DNA from 2 places in the Stenotrophomonas sp. FW305-3-2-15-E-LB1 genome. Region 2 is predicted to be linked to the other one. Evidence: predicted binding sites of a transcription regulator. Region 2 holds the regulator's gene; the other holds the start of a gene.
The links. The regulator FliA, encoded in region 2, starts transcription of late flagellar genes. The targets are predictions, from matches to a motif close to TAAAGTTTNNCNNNCNNNGGCCGATAA.
Positions count from the first base shown of each region.

Region 1: a site for FliA is predicted at 3,677-3,703, ahead of AC3WL7_RS14735 (methyl-accepting chemotaxis protein). Genes of this name have one in related genera too.

Region 1 covers NZ_JBYSZR010000021.1:18,256-26,109, forward strand. Annotated here, with positions in the region: gene AC3WL7_RS14705 (hypothetical protein) at 1-631, shown strand, start outside; gene AC3WL7_RS14710 (MFS transporter) at 740-1,936, shown strand; gene AC3WL7_RS14715 (hypothetical protein) at 2,080-2,328, shown strand; gene AC3WL7_RS14720 (hypothetical protein) at 2,331-2,513, shown strand; gene AC3WL7_RS14725 (SOS response-associated peptidase) at 2,529-3,272, shown strand; gene AC3WL7_RS14730 (hypothetical protein) at 3,371-3,640, shown strand; gene AC3WL7_RS14735 (methyl-accepting chemotaxis protein) at 3,784-5,904, shown strand; gene AC3WL7_RS14740 (EAL domain-containing protein) at 6,094-7,854, shown strand, end outside.
Region 2 covers NZ_JBYSZR010000002.1:58,454-66,307, reverse strand. Annotated here, with positions in the region: gene flhF (flagellar biosynthesis GTPase FlhF) at 1-1,673, shown strand, start outside; gene AC3WL7_RS01985 (MinD/ParA family ATP-binding protein) at 1,660-2,547, shown strand; gene AC3WL7_RS01980 (RNA polymerase sigma factor FliA) at 2,544-3,287, shown strand; gene cheY (chemotaxis response regulator CheY) at 3,345-3,737, shown strand; gene AC3WL7_RS01970 (protein phosphatase CheZ) at 3,737-4,342, shown strand; gene AC3WL7_RS01965 (chemotaxis protein CheA) at 4,345-6,180, shown strand; gene AC3WL7_RS01960 (flagellar motor protein) at 6,328-7,068, shown strand; gene motD (flagellar motor protein MotD) at 7,070-7,854, shown strand, end outside.

The DNA.
Region 1 (7,854 bases), on a different contig from region 2:
CCCGATCCAGCGGACGGTGCAGCTGATGAGCCGCAACAGTGCACCCGATGCCGACACGTACTACGCACGCATCGCCGCCGACCCGGTGGCGTTGAAGGTGAAACTGGCGGATATCGCCGACAACGCCGACGAGGCGCGCCTGACCGCGCTGGATGCGGCGACCGCCGAGCGGCTGCGCAGCAAGTACCGGCACGCGCTGGCCGCCCTCGGCGCCCGGCGCACGCCGTTGCACCCGCCGCGCTACAGCCCTGGCGCCGAGCGCGACGAGGCCGCGCCACGCCAACGCCTGGTGCAGCTGATGGAGGCCGGTGAGCGCCTGGACACGCTGGTGTGTGGCCTTGACCGCATCGCGTCCGGCTTCACGGAAGAAACTGAACAAGCCGCTGCGCTGCTGCTGTTCATGCACAGCCAACAGGTGCTGCAATCGCTGGCGGAGGTGCGCGGCATCGTTTCGCAGGAACTGGAAGCCCAGATGGAACTGGATGCGTACGACACTTGGACCGACAAGGGCACGCCGGACTGGACGCCGCCTTACGGCGAGAGCGCCGAGCGCATCCTGCAGCGTTTCCTGGACACCTGTGGGCCGCTGCCCCGCTGGCAACCGGTAACACCGGGCACGCCCCTGGGCTGAAACACGGCAGCAATCCACCCATCGAACACTGATTTACCCCCGCGCAGCTGTTGGTGTTGCGGTGCAGCAGTACAATGGGCGGCTTCCTCCGCCCTGCCCGCCCCCCGCATGAGCCCCAATTCTCCCCTGGCCGCGCGGCTGACGCCGCGTCAGCGTACCTGGATCATCCTCGCCCTGTCGCTGGGTGGCTTTGCCATCGGCACCAGCGAATTCGCCAGCATGGGCCTGATGCTGGAAATCAGCCGCGGCCTGTCGATCAGCGAAACCCAGGTCGGCCACCTGATCAGCGCTTACGCCATCGGCGTGGTGGTCGGTGCGCCGATCCTCGCGTTCATCGGTGCCTCGTTCCCGCGCCGCAAACTGCTGCTGGCCCTGATGGGCTTCTACGCGGTGGGCAACCTGGCCAGCGCCCTGGCCCCCAACTACAGCACCATGCTGATCGCGCGCTTCGTCGCCGGCCTGCCGCATGGCGCCTACTTCGGCGTGGCGATGCTGGTGGCCGCAGCCATCAGCCCGGCCGGCCAGCGTGGCCAGGCGATGTCGCGGGTGCTGCTGGGCCTGTCCATCGCGATCCTGATCGGCAACCCGCTGACCACCTGGCTGGGCCAGCAGTTGAGCTGGCGCACCGCCTTCGCCCTGGTCAGCGTGCTGGCCATCGCCACCGTGGTGATGATCGCCCGCTTCCTGCTGCCCGACCCGGACGAGGTGCGTACCTCGCCGATGCGTGAGCTGCGCGCGTTCAACACCACCCAGGTCTGGCTGGCGCTGGCCATCGGCGCGGTCGGCTTTGCGGGCATGTTCTGCGTGTTCACCTATCTCGCACCGACCCTGGTGCAGGTGACCGGCGTGGCCGAGTCGTGGATGCCGCTGGCGGTGGGTGTGTTCGGCATCGGCGCGATCATCGGCAACATCGCCGGCGGCTGGCTGGTGGACAAGTTCCACTTCAAGGCCGCGGCCGTGGTGCTGGTGTGGTCCATCGTGATGCTGCTGCTGTACCCGCTGGCCGCACAATCGGTGTGGACCATCGGCCCGATGATCATCACCGTGGGCACCATGGGCGCGCTGGCAGCCGTGCTGCAGACCCGCCTGATGGATGTGGCCGGCGAGGCGCAGACGCTGGCCGCCGCCTCCAACCACGCCGCCTTCAATACCGCCAATGCACTCGGCCCGTGGCTGGGCGGCATGGCCATCAGCGCCGGCTTCAGCCCGGCCACCACCGGCTATGTCGGTGCTGCCACCGCCATCGGTGGCCTGCTGCTGTGGGGCGTGTCGATGCTGGTGGAACGCCGCCGCAAGGCGGCCTGAGCCCCCGGACCGCAGCCCTTGCCGCTGGCAGGGGCTGCGCCTGCCGAGGGCTGCGTTGACTTCGCCGCCGCATCGGGCTGACGGTGCCGTCACAGGGGAAAGTGTGACGATGAATGCACCTTCTTCCTGGCAGCCCCTTTCCCATGTCGGACACCGGTCACTTCGCCATTCGCGCCTTCGAGGCCGTCTTCAACATGGCCGGTGGCGTCGAACGCATCACCGCGCTGACGGTGACCTGCAAGCACTGCGATGCCACGACATCGTCCACCGAAGGCAACCTGCTGCATCTTCCCGGTGGCACCCTGTTCCGCTGCGATGACTGCGGCTGCCACCAGGCGGTAAGCAACGCGCGCGTGGCCGACTGGCAGCTGCCGCGGGTACTGGGTGTATGAACATGGACACGACCCTGACGGCCGGGCAACTGCAGATCCTGCGCGCGATCGCCGATGCGCAACCGGTGAAGGGCGACGACGCCACCTGGGCGGTCACCGCCGGGCTTGCGGTGCAGGCCGAAGACGGTGACATCGACCTGACCCCGCGCGGCCGCGAGATACTGCAGGCGCACGCGTCGCACTGACGCGGCGGGGCGGGCATGCGGCGCTTCGTGCAGGCCTTCGTCGACGCGGAAAGCTTTCCCGCGGATCTGCCCGGCGAAGTATCTGCCGCGTTGGCCGGTGCAGATGCGCGCTACAACATCGGCAAGGACGGCCACGCATGGGTCTGGGCCGTCGGGGCATCCGATGCAGCCGCGGGCACTGTTGTTGCGGACATGCAGTGGGGCCTGGTGCCGCGCTGGTCGAAGCAGCCTTCCACCCCCTACACCACGGTCACCGCGCGGCTGGAGCGCGCGCCACGCAGCCGCATCTTCGCCGATGCCTGGAACAAGCGCCGCTGCATCGTGCCGATGACCGGCTATTTCAAATGGGACCGGCAGCGACGGCCGCCCTGGCCGATGTTCGTCCAGCGCCAGGATGGCGTAGCGCTGCTGGCGGCGGGGCTGTGGGAGCACTGGCAGGATGACGCGGGCCAGCAGCGCGATACGTTTTCGATCCTGACCGATGGCAACCCAGCCATCCCCGCCCCGTTGTCGCCCGATGGCCCGGTGTTCCTCGAGCCCGCCGCGGCTGCGGCCTGGCTCGGCGGCACCCTGGCCACACCGGCACAACTGCGGCGGCGTGCCCATACCGCTGCACTGGAAGCCACGTACGTCGGCCTCGGTATCCGCGACCCGCGTCGCGATGACTACACGCTGCTCGAACCCGTCGACCCGGACGGGCTGCAGGCCGATGACGCGCCGGCCGACTGGGATGGGGATGCGCTGGACGACGACGCGTGAGCGGTGGGGGGAGCTGTCTGGCTGCAAAGGCATCCCGCCCCTTCGCTGAACCGCAAAAAACACATGGCGTGGATGTGGCTTCCTGCACAGTGCAGCCCATGCATCACCGCCCTGCCCCCGCCCGCCATGATGCCGTTGCCCTGCAGGCCGGAATGCTGGGCAGCGTGCTGGGCGTGGGCCTGTTCAAGGCACTGGCGCTGTCCGGCGTGGTGTCCGGCTCGTTGATGGGCATGGGGCTGTGGCTGCTGGCATGCGTGCTGCTCGGCGCTTGGGCGCTGGCCGCTGGATTGGCCTGCCTGGCCCTCAGCCGGCGGGTATTCGTGCTGATGCTCGCCCTGTCGGCCGTGTTCGTGCTCTGCATCGCCTGACCTGCAGGCACCTCCGAAAAAATCTGTCTGCGGCGCTAAAGCTTCAGCCTGCGCCGCCGCTACCGTTGTACTGCTTGCCGGGACTCTCTCCTGTGCAGACACGCCCGGCAGTCGGGCCTACAACGACTACCGGATTTCACAAAATGAACACGCTGCGCCGCTTCAAGGTTGGCACCCGCCTCACTGCGGGGTTTTCCATCCTGCTCCTCCTGATCGCCACCATTCTTGCGATCGCCCTGCACAGCAATTACCAGCAGCGGCAACAGTTCGACAACGCCGTGAACGTCCGCGTCACCCGCATGGGCGAGCTGTACGACATGCTCATCATCAACAAGGAACTGCTGCTCCTGCGCCGAGACATGCTGATCAAGCGCGGCCAGGGTCTGGGCGAAGACATCGCCAGGGCGCATGCGATGTCGGAGCGCTACGACCAGATCTGGACCCACTTTACCGAGCGCCCGGCCACCAGCCCACTGGCCGAAACGATGCGCGCCAAGGTTGCCCAGAAGCAGCAGGCCACGGTTGCACTCAACCGCGACCTCGATGCGGCGATGCTGGCCGGCGATTTCGATGCGGCCAGCACGCAGCTGCTGACCCGTGCCGGCCCCGCTGCCGCCGATTGGAACGCCGCGCTGGCCGAGTTCGCCGAACTGCAGCAGACCCTGGTCGACGAGGCCGCCAAGGAGATGCAGGCACTGGCCGCACGCACGACCGCGCTGCTCAGCCTGTTCGGCATGCTCAGCCTGGGCCTGGGCATCATCGCCGCATGGCTGATCTCGCGCAGCCTGACCCGCCCACTGGCGCAGGTGCAGGCGTCGATCAATGCGGTCACCCGCGGCGACCTCAGCATCCGCCACCAGGACGACAACCCCGACGAAGTGGGCCAGATGCTGCGCGCCACCGACGGCATGGTCGGCCTGCTGCAGCGCTTCTCGCAGCAGACCCAGCTGATGATCGGCAAGCATGCCGCCGAGGACATCAGCCACCGCATGCCGGTGGATTTCCCCGGCGTCTACGGCGAACTGGCGCAGGGCATGAACACCATGGTGTTCGAGCACCTGGACGCGATCGTCGACGCCATCGAGGTACTGAACCAGTATGCCCAGGGCGACCTCAGCCGCGACGCACGGCGCCTGCCGGGCAGCCGCGCGATGCTGCACGAGTCGATGGATGCCGCCAAGGCCAGCCTGCACGCCATCAACCAGGACATCCAGCGCCTGGCATCGGCCGCCGCAGCCGGTGACTTCAGCGCGCGTGGTGATGCCACCGCCTATCGCCACGATTTCCGCCGCATGATCGAAGATCTCAACCGCCTGATGGCCACGGCTGACGGCAGCCTTGGTGCGCTATCCAAGGTGCTGGGTGCGATGGCCGAGGGCGACCTGACCCGCCGCATCGACGGCGACTTCCAGGGCGTGTTTGCCACCATGCAGCGCGACACCAACCGCACGGCGGAAAACCTCGCCGGCATCATCCGCCGCATCCAGCAGGCCTCCGGTTCGATCGCCAGCGCGTCCGATGAGATTGCCGCAGGCAACGCCGACCTGTCGCGGCGTACCGAAAGCCAGGCCGCCAACCTGGAAGAAACCGCTGCGTCGATGGAAGAGCTGACCTCCACCGTCCGCCAGAACGCCGAGCATGCACAGCAGGCCGATGCAGCCTCGCGCAGTGCCGGCGAGGCCCTGCAGCAGACCGCGCACGCGGTGCAGGACGTGGTGCGCGTGATGGGCCAGATCAACGCCTCTTCGCTGCGCATCGGCGAAATGGTCAGCCTGATCGACGGCATCGCGTTCCAGACCAACATCCTGGCCCTCAATGCAGCGGTCGAGGCGGCCCGCGCGGGCGAACAGGGCCGCGGCTTCGCTGTGGTCGCCAGCGAAGTGCGCACCCTGGCCCAGCGCGCGGCGGCATCGGCCAAGGACATCAAGGCACTGATCGATGAATCCACCGGCAGCGTGGAAGCGGGCATCACCATCGCCCGCCAGACCGAGGCCGCCATCGGGCAGCTGACCGCTGCCGCGGGCCAGACCGGGCACCTGGTGCAGCAGATCGCCCAGGCCAGCGTCGAGCAGGCCGCTGGCATCGAACAGGTCAACCAGACCATCGCGCAGATGGACGAGGCCACCCAGCAGAATGCCGCGCTGGTCGAGGAAGCCAGTGCAGCCGCGCGCGCAATGGCCGGGCAGGCAGCGGAACTGGACCAGGCCGCCGCCGTGTTCCGCGTCTCGGGCCACGCAGCCACCGCACTCCAGCGCGCGGCCTGATCGGCAGGGACCGATGCGGGCACTCACACTGCCCGCATCGGCCCCGCACTACCATCGCGGCGCAGGCCTGAAGCATTCAGCAGGCAGCGGCCTGCACCCCTTCCCCCGATCCCTGCTGCGCGACATTGTGGTTGCGCTGCCGCGGTCGTTCCGCCTGTGCAGCCCCCTGTACGTTCTGATGTGGTCCTGATGCCCTCCCCCGAACAAGAACGCCTTTCCACCCTGGCCGGCCTCAATGCGCTCGGCGACGTCTCCGGCGCCGCCCTCGACAGCCTCACCGAGCTCGCCACACACGCCTTCAACGTGCCCGTTGCGTTCGTTTCGCTGCTGGAGGTCGATCGCCAGCGGCTGGTCTCGCGCAAGGGCCTGGACGTCCCCCAGACGCATATCCGCGATTCGATCTGCGCCTCTGCCATCGGCATCGCCGAGACACTGGTCATCGATGACCTGCGCGCGCACCCGCGCCACGCCAGCAATCCGCTGGTGACCGGCGATGCGCAGCTTCGCTTCTATGCAGGCACGCCGCTGGTTGCCCGCAACGGCGTGGCCATCGGTGCGTTCTGCATCATGGACGACGCGCCCCGGCAGTTTTCCGAAGCGCAGCGTCGCCAGCTGCAGACCCTGGCCAATGCGGCGATGAACGAACTCGAGCTGCGCGCCCTGACCGGCCGCCGCGATCCGGTCAGCGGCCTGCCCGACCGCCATCAGTTCACGCTGGACTTCGACGCCCACGCCGCGCGTGAGCCGGACACCTTCGTGCATGCGGTGCTGATCGACGTCTTCGATGCCACCACCGCTACCGAGGCCGGCCAGGTACTGGGCATGGCACCACTGGAAACACTGATCCGCCGCATCGGCGTGCGCCTGCGGGTGGCGCTGGACGGCATGGCCGAGGTTTACCACGTCGGTGTGGCGCGGTTTGCCTTCGTGGTCGAGCTGTCATCGTCGAAGGCCGTGGAAGACCTGGTGGCCGAGCTGCAGGATCGGCTGACCCGGCCCATGATGGCCGCGCAGGTGCCGATGTCGCCTTCCTTCCATGCCGGCATCTGTGGCGTCACCCTGGGCCAGCACACGGCAGACGAAACCATCCGCCGCATGCTGGTGGGGCTGAACGCCGCCATCAACAGCCGCGCGCCGTTCCGCTGGTATTCCGAAACGCGCGATGCGCGCACGCGGCGTGGCTATCGGTTGGCCACCGATGCACGCGAAGCGCTGCAGGAAAAGCAGTTCCACCTGGTCTACCAGCCGCGCTTCCGCGCCTCGGACCTGGAACCGGTGGCCGCCGAGGTATTGATCCGCTGGAACCACCCGCAACTGGGTGCTGTCAGCCCGGCCGAGTTCATCCCGGTGTTCGAACGCACGGCGGTCATGCAGGGCATCACCCGCTGGGTGATCGACCAGGCGCTGGACCAGTGCGTTGCCTGGCGCGCGGCGGGCATCCGGCTGACCCTTTCGATCAACTACTCGGCACGCGACATGGGCGAGGAAGATGCGGCGCTGCGACTGATCCGCGCGATCGAACAGAAAGGGCTGTCCTGCGCGGACATCGAAGTGGAGATCACCGAGAGCCAATGGCTGCGCGTGGACTCCCCCGCCGGCCAGCAGCTGCGGCAGATGGCGGCGGCGGGGCTGCGCATCGCCGTGGATGACTTTGGTAGCGGCTACAGCAACTTCGGCTACCTCACCGAGCTGCCGATCAGCACGCTCAAGCTGGACAAGACCGTGATCGACCGCCTGTGCCTGGACCCGCGTGCCGCGCTGAAGGTGGAAGCGATCATCGGCCTGGCCCAGCGCCTGGGCTATGCTGCGGTGGCCGAAGGCGTGGAAAGCGCCGAGCAGGTCGCGCGACTGCAGGCACTGGGCTGCGATGAAATCCAGGGCTTTGCCCTGGCCCGACCGATGACGGCTGAAGCGTTCAGCGAACGATTCCGCGCCGCGTCCGCCCAGGCG
Region 2 (7,854 bases):
CCGCCGACATGCGCTCGGCCATGAACCTGGTGCGCAAGGAACATGGCCCCGACGCCGTGATCCTGTCCAACCGCCGGATCGAGGAAGGCATCGAGATCGTCGCCGCCGCCCACTACGACGAGAGTGCCGTGCAGCGTGCGCTGGAAGCCTCGCGCCGCGAGATCGCACCGCCGCCGCCGCCGAGGCCGCGCAGCGCCGCCGATGCCGTGATCGCCGCCGTGACCCGCCGCCGCAGCGCGACCCCGGCCGCCGAGCCGGTGGCCGCCACCACCTCGGCGGTGGCCGCCCTGGCCCGCGCCGCCGTCGGTGCCACCGGCCGCACCCTGGACAGCGCCGACGAGATCGTGCCGACCCGTGGCAGCACCGGTTTCGCCTCCACCCTGGCCCGCGCCAGCGTCAACGAATCGGCACTGCCGGAACAGATCTTCGCCCCGTATGCCGACGCCATCGTCGCGCCGCCGGCCAGTGCCGCAGCGGTTGCCGCCGCGCCGATCAACCGCGCCCGCTTCCTGATCGATCCGTCACTGGAAGATGACAGCGCCGCCCTGCTGCCGCCGCCGCTGCCGCTGCCGGCCCCTGCGGTCGCCGCTGCCCCGGTGGAAGCGCCGGTGGAGATGGCCCCGGCCGTTGCCACCGCTGCCATCGTGGAAGCCCCGGCCGCCGCAGCGCCCGCCAACGACGCAGCGCCGCTTGCCGAAGCCGCGCCGACGCCGGCACCGGCCCCGCAGCTGGCCCCGGCCCCGGCCCTGACCATGGTGGCCGCCGATGACGGCGAGATCCGCCAGCTTCGCCAGGAAGTGGCCGGCATGCGCCAGGTCATCGAGCGTGAGATGAACCGCTTCACCGACGAGCGCCTGCGTGGCAGCGCGGTGCGCGCCACCGCGCTGGACCTGATGGACGAGTACGGCTTCGATGCCGGCCTCGCCCGCGACGTGGCCATGCAGATCCCGCTGGAGACCGAGGCCCACCGCGGCCGCGGCCTGATGCTGGGTCTGATCTCGCGCAAGCTGCCGATCGCCCCGGTCGATCCGCTGGAAGAAGGCGGCGTGATCGCCCTGGTCGGCCCGACCGGCGCCGGCAAGACCACCACCATCGCCAAGCTGGCCTCGCGCTTCGCCGAGAAGCACGCCCCGCGCGATGTGGCCCTGGTGACCACCGACACCCTGCGCGTCGGCGCCCGCGAGCAGCTGTACGGCTACGGCCGCCAGCTCGGCATCGCGGTGCACGAAGCCAACAGCGGCACCGACCTGGACCAGCTGCTGGAGCGCCTGCAGGACTACAAGCTGGTGCTGATCGACACCGCCGGCCTGGGCCCGCGTGACCGCGCCCTTGCCGCCCAGCTGCAGTGGCTGCGGGCCGCCCGCCAGGTGCGCACCCTGCTGGTGCTGCCGGCCAATACCAGCTTCGGCGACATGGACGAGGTCGTCCGCCGCTTCGGCGCGGCCAACCTGCAGGGCCTGGTGCTGAGCAAGCTGGACGAGACCGGCCGCTTCGGCAACGCCCTGTCGGTGGCCGTCGACCATGCCCTGCCGATCACCTGGGTGACCGATGGCCAGGACGTCCCGGAGGACCTGCACCGGGCCAGTGCAGCCAATCTCGTACTTCGCCTTGAAGATTTGCGCCGAGCGGCCGATATGCCCTGCAACCCGGAGTTGAACCATGCCGTCGCGTGAGTACGCCAAGCTGACCAATACCTTCCCGCTGTCGGCCACCCGCAGCGAGCCGCTCGGCCCTGTCCGCACCATCGCGGTGACCGGCGGCAAGGGCGGCGTGGGCAAGACCAACGTGTCGGCCAACCTGGCCGTGGCGCTGGCCGGCATGGGCAAACGCACCCTGCTGCTGGACGCCGACCTCGGCCTGGCCAACATCGACGTCATCCTCGGCCTGAACCCCAGGTTCACCCTGGCCGACCTGGTGGCCGGCCGCTGCAGCCTGGAAGACGTGATCATCGAGGGCCCCAACGGCGTGCTGGTGGTCCCGGCCGCGTCGGGCCGCCGGCACATGGCCGAACTGGCCCCGGCCGAGCATGTCGGCCTGGTCAACGTGTTCTCCGAGCTGGAACGCGAGCTGGACATCATGGTGGTGGACACCGCCGCCGGCATCAACGACGGCGTGCTGACCTTCTGCCAGGCCGCGCAGGACACCGTGGTGGTGGTCTGCGATGAGCCGGCCTCGATCACCGACGCCTACGCGCTCATCAAGGTGCTGTCGCGCGAACGTGGCGTGGACCGCATCCAGGTCGTAGCCAACATGGTGCGCGATCCCAACGAAGGCCGCGTGCTGTACGAAAAGCTGACCCGCGTCTGCGAGAAGTTCCTCGCCGATGTCTCGCTGAACTACCTCGGCTGCGTGCCGCAGGATGACTGGCTGCGCCTGTCGGTGCAGCGCCAGCAGCCGGTGGTCAAGGCCTACCCGTCCAGCCCGGCCGCGCTGGCGATCACCGAGATCGCCCGCCGTACCGCGCGCTGGCAGGCGCCGACCGAACCGCGTGGTGGCGTCGAATTCTTCCTCGAACGCATCCTCAAGCAGCGTGGGGTGACCGTATGAAAGGTGCAGCCCAGTACAAGGAAGTCCAGCGCTCGAGCGCGACCGACGTCATCGCCCAGCACTCGGACCTGGTGCGGCGCATCGCCCACCACCTGGCGGCGCGCCTGCCGGCCAGCGTCGAGGTGGACGACCTGATCCAGGCCGGCATGATGGGCCTGATCGAAGCCTCGCGAAGCTACGACGCCGACCAGGGCGCCTCGTTCGAGACCTACGCCTCGATCCGCATCCGTGGCTCGATGATCGACGAGATCCGCCGTGGCGACTGGGTGCCGCGTTCGGTGCACCGCCGTGCCCGCGACGCGGCCGCCACCATCCGCCGGCTGGAACAGAGCAGCGGCCGTGCCGCCAGCGCCACCGAAGTGGCCGCGGCGATGGACATGCCCCTGCCCGAGTACCTGCGCCTGATGGAAGACGCCTCGCGCGGCCAGGTGTTGAGCCTGGAGTCGCGCATCGAGGACCAGGGCGAGCTGGATACGGTCGCCCAGGGTGGCCCGACCCCGCAGCAGGTGCTGGAGCGTGGCGAGTTCGGCCGCGAGCTGGGCAAGGCCATCGGCCACCTGCCCGAGCGCGAACAGCTGGTGCTCTCGCTGTACTACGAGCAGGAGCTGAACCTGAAGGAGATCGGCGCGGTGCTCGGCGTGAGCGAATCGCGGGTCTGCCAGATCCACGGCCAGGCCGTGCTGCGCCTGCGCGGCCGGCTCAAGGTGTTCGAGGCGGTCGACGCCGGCCTCGAACAATGAACATGCGCGAGGCGGCTGCCCCCGGCCGCCCGCAGTGAACAACAAAGGAACTCTGCTTTGAACAAGAACATGCGCATCCTGATCGTCGACGACTTCTCGACCATGCGTCGCATCGTCAAGAACCTGCTGGGCGATCTGGGCTTCACCAACACCGCCGAAGCCGAGGACGGGCATGCCGCGCTGTCGATGCTGCAGAGCCAGCCGTTCGATTTCGTGGTCACCGACTGGAACATGCCGGTGATGACCGGCATCGAGCTGCTGAAGGCGATCCGTGCCGATGCCAAGCTGAAGACCCTGCCGGTGCTGATGGTCACCGCCGAAGCAAAGCGCGAGCAGATCATTGAAGCGGCCCAGAGCGGCGTCAACGGCTACATCATCAAGCCGTTCACCGCGCAGACCCTGGAAGAAAAGCTGGGCAAGATCTTCGAACGCCTGGCGGCGAGCGCCTGATGGACGCACAGGTCGACAGAAGCGCCCTTGCCCTGCGCCTGCAGGAAGCCCTGGATGCATTGGAATCCGGTGACGAGGCCGCCTGGCGCCAGCGCATCGACAGCCTGGTGGCCGCGCGCACCCAGCCGATGATGAGCGGCCTTTCGCGGCTGGCCCGCGAACTCGGCCAGGCCCTGGGCGAGCTGCCGACCGTGCCCGACGAGGCCGGCGAGCTGGACGATGCCTGCGCACGCCTGGACCACGTGGTGGCGATGACCGAACAGGCCACCCACCGCACCCTGGACCTGGCCGAAGAGTGCCGCGCCCTGACCGAACAGCTGCGTGCCGATGGCCTGCAGCCGGGCCAGGACGCGCAGCTGGAGCGCATCCGCCACAACCTGACCGAGATCGCCCTGACCCAGAGCTACCAGGACCTGACCGGTCAGATCATCCGTCGCGTGGTGGGCATCGTCCGCCGCGTGCACGAAGGCTTTGGCGCGCTCGGCCTGCCGCCGGAACAGCATCGCACCGACCCGGAACTGGCCGGGCCGGCACTGAAGGGACTGGACCGCCACGCGGTCTCGCAGAACGACGCCGACGACCTGTTGTCGGACCTGGGGCTGTAAGCATGAGCGCTGTTGCCGACGACATCACTGCCGATTTCATCATCGAGGCGCAGGAAATCCTGGATCGCCTGGGCGAACAGCTGGTGTCGCTGGAACAGGCACCGAAGGACAACGACCAGCTCAACGCGGTCTTCCGCGGCTACCACACGCTGAAGGGCGGCGCCGGCTTCCTCGGCATCACCGCCATGGTCGAGCTGTGCCATGCCGCCGAAGAAGCGCTGGGCGCGGCGCGTGCCGGCCAGGCCGTGCTGCAGGCCCATCATTTCGATGCCGCCCAGCAGTCGCTGGATTACCTGCAGTCGATGCTCGATGCGGTGTCCGCCGGCACTGAACCCGGGTACGCCCCGCCGGAACTGATCGCCCAGTTCGACGTGCATGGCGGAGCGGGCCCCGCATCGAGCGCCGCCGCAGCCGCCACCCCGGCCGCTGCCGGCAGCGACCTGATCACCGACGATGAGTTCGAGGCCCTGCTCGACCAGCTGCATGGCGGCAGCGCACCGACTGCCGTCGCGCCGCCGAAGAAGGCCGATGATGGCCTGATCAGCGAAGACGAGTTCGAAGCCCTGCTCGACCAGCTGCATGGTGGCGCCGTCCCGGGCGCCAAGCCCGTGGCCGCCGCACCGGTGGCCGCCGCACCGGCCCCGGCACCCGCCCCGCGCGCGGCCGCCAAGCCGGCCGCGAACAAGCCGGTGGCCGAAGCCGAACACACCGTGCGCGTGGACACCAAGCGCCTGGATGCGATCGTCAACCTGATCGGCGAACTGGTGCTGTCACGGAACCGGCTGAAGACCCTGCGCACCCGCCTGCGCGACGAAGAGCTGGATCGCGCGGTGTCGACGCTGGACATCGCCACCGCCCGCCTGCAGTCGGCGGTCATGCGCACCCGCATGCAGCCGGTCGGCAAGGTGTTCTCGCGCTTCCCGAAGGTGGCCCGCGACGTCGCCCGCTCGCTGCAGAAGGAAGTGGACCTGGAGTTGATCGGCGCCGAGACCGAGCTGGACCGCAACCTGGTCGAAGCGCTGGCCGATCCGCTGGTGCACCTGGTGCGCAACGCCATCGACCACGGCGTGGAAATGCCGGACCTGCGCGAAGCGCAGGGCAAGCCGCGGATGGGCCACGTGCGCCTGTCGGCGCAGCAGGAAGGCGACTACGTCAGCATCGAAGTGCAGGACGACGGCGCCGGCATCGACCCGGAAAAGCTGCGCGCCAAGGCCCGCGAGAAGGGCCTGATCGACCCGGAAGCCGCCGCCCGCCTCAGCAGCGAGGAGTGCCTGCACCTGGTGTTCCTGCCCGGCTTCTCGACCAAGCAGCAGGTCACCGATATTTCCGGCCGCGGCGTGGGCATGGACGTGGTGCAGTCGCGCATCCGCGAGCTGAGTGGCCAGATCCAGATCCAGTCGGAACTGGGCCGTGGCAGCCGCTTCCTGATCCGCGTGCCGCTCACCCTGGCCATCCTGCCGACGCTGCTGGTGCAGGCCGGCGAAGACGTCTATGCGCTGCCGCTGGCGCGCGTGATGGAGGTGCTGCACGCCCCGCGCACCTCGCTGGGCTGGTTCGATGGCCGCGCCGTGCTGGACCGCCGCTCGCACACCCTGCCGCTGGTCGATCTGCGCCAGTGGCTGGATGTGACGCCTGCAGCGTCCCCCCTGCTGACCATCGTGGTGCTGCAGGCCGGTGAAGCGCGCTTCGGCCTGGTCGTGGACCAGGTGCGCGGCCGCGAGGAAGTGGTCATCAAGCCGCTGCCCAAGGCGCTGCGTGGCCTGCGCGGCTACGCCGGTGCAACCTTGATCGGCGACGGTCGCATGGCCCTGATCCTGGACGTGGACGGCCTGCGCTGAACCCCCGCCGGGCATGGCCTGGCGCTACCCGAGATGGCCCTGCGCGGTAGCGCCGGGCCATGCCCGGCGACCCAAAAACTGTGACTACCGTCTGTACACGATCTACCGGTGTCTCAAGTCCCATTCACACAAGCCGATACCGGACCCATGGATAGACTCAGCCTCATTGGACTCTTTCTCGCCCTGGCCTCGCTGGTCGGCGGCAGCATCCTGAAGGGCGCCGGCCTGGCTTCGCTGTGGTCGCCTGCCGCCTTCGTGATCGTCATCGTCGGCACCGTGGCATCGATCCTGCTGCACACCGCCCCGGCGGTGTTCAAGCACGCCTTCAAGATCGTGCGCTGGGTCGTGCGCCCGCCGCACAGCGACCGCCACGAACTGATCAAGCAGATCGTCGAGTGGAGCAACATCGCCCGCCGCCAGGGCCTGCTGGGCCTGGAATCGCAGGTGGAAGCGCAGCGCGACCCGTTCCTGCGCAAGGGCCTGCAGCTGCTGGTCGATGGCGTGGAGCCCGAATCGATCCGGCACATGCTGGAAATCGAACTGAGCAGCCAGGAACACCAGGACCAGGCCGGCGCCAAGGTCTTCGAGGCCATGGGCATCTACGCCCCCACCCTGGGCATCATCGGTGCCGTGCTGGGCCTGATCGCGGTGATGAAGAACCTGGCCGACCCCAGCAAGCTGGGCCACGGCATCGCCGCCGCGTTCACCGCCACCATCTACGGTATCGCCTCGGCCAACCTGCTGTTCCTGCCCATCGCCGCCAAGCTGAAGGGCGTGATCGCGCACAACACCCGCGACCGCGAAATGGTCATCGAAGGTCTGATCTCGATCGCCCAGGGCGAAAACCCGCGCAACATCGAAACCAACCTCACCGGCTTCCTGCACTGACATGGCCCGCCGCAAGCACCACGAAGAGCACGCCAACCACGAGGCATGGGCCATTCCCTATGCCGACCTGATGACGTTGCTGCTCGCCTTCTTCGTGGTCATGTATGCCATTTCCTCGGTCAACGAGGGCAAGTACCGGATCATGGCCGACGCCCTGACCGATGCTTTCGGTGGCGCACCGCGCACCATCAATCCGGTGCAGGTGGGCAACAAGCAGGTGCAGGGCGGCGGCTGGGACAGCCCCTCGGTCATCAAGTCGGGCACCCGGATCGGCCCGTCCGCACCGGCGCCCACCCACGACCCCACCCTGCTGCCGGCGATGGCCTCGCAGATGCGCATGCCGGTGTCGGTGCACAACCAGGACCAGATCGCCCGCGCCGAGCGCCAGCTCAGCAGCATCGCCGACCGCCTGACCGCCGCGCTGTCGCCGCTGATCGACCGCGGCATGATCAGCGTGCGCCGCACCGAGCTGTGGATCGAAGTGGAGATCAACAGCGACATCCTGTTCCCGACCGGATCGGCCGCGCTGGACGTGCATGCGCGGCAGACCCTGGCCAGCCTGGCCGACGTGCTGCGCGACGTCCCCAACAGCGTGCGCGTGGAAGGCCACACCGACAACGTACCGATCGCCACCGCCACCTTCCCCTCCAACTGGGAACTGTCAGCCGGCCGCGCCGCCAGCGTGGTGCATCTGTTCGCCGACCAGGGCGTGCAGCCCTCGCGGCTGGCCATGGTCGGCTACGGCCAGTTCCGCCCGCGCGAAGAGAATGACAGCGCGCAGGGCCG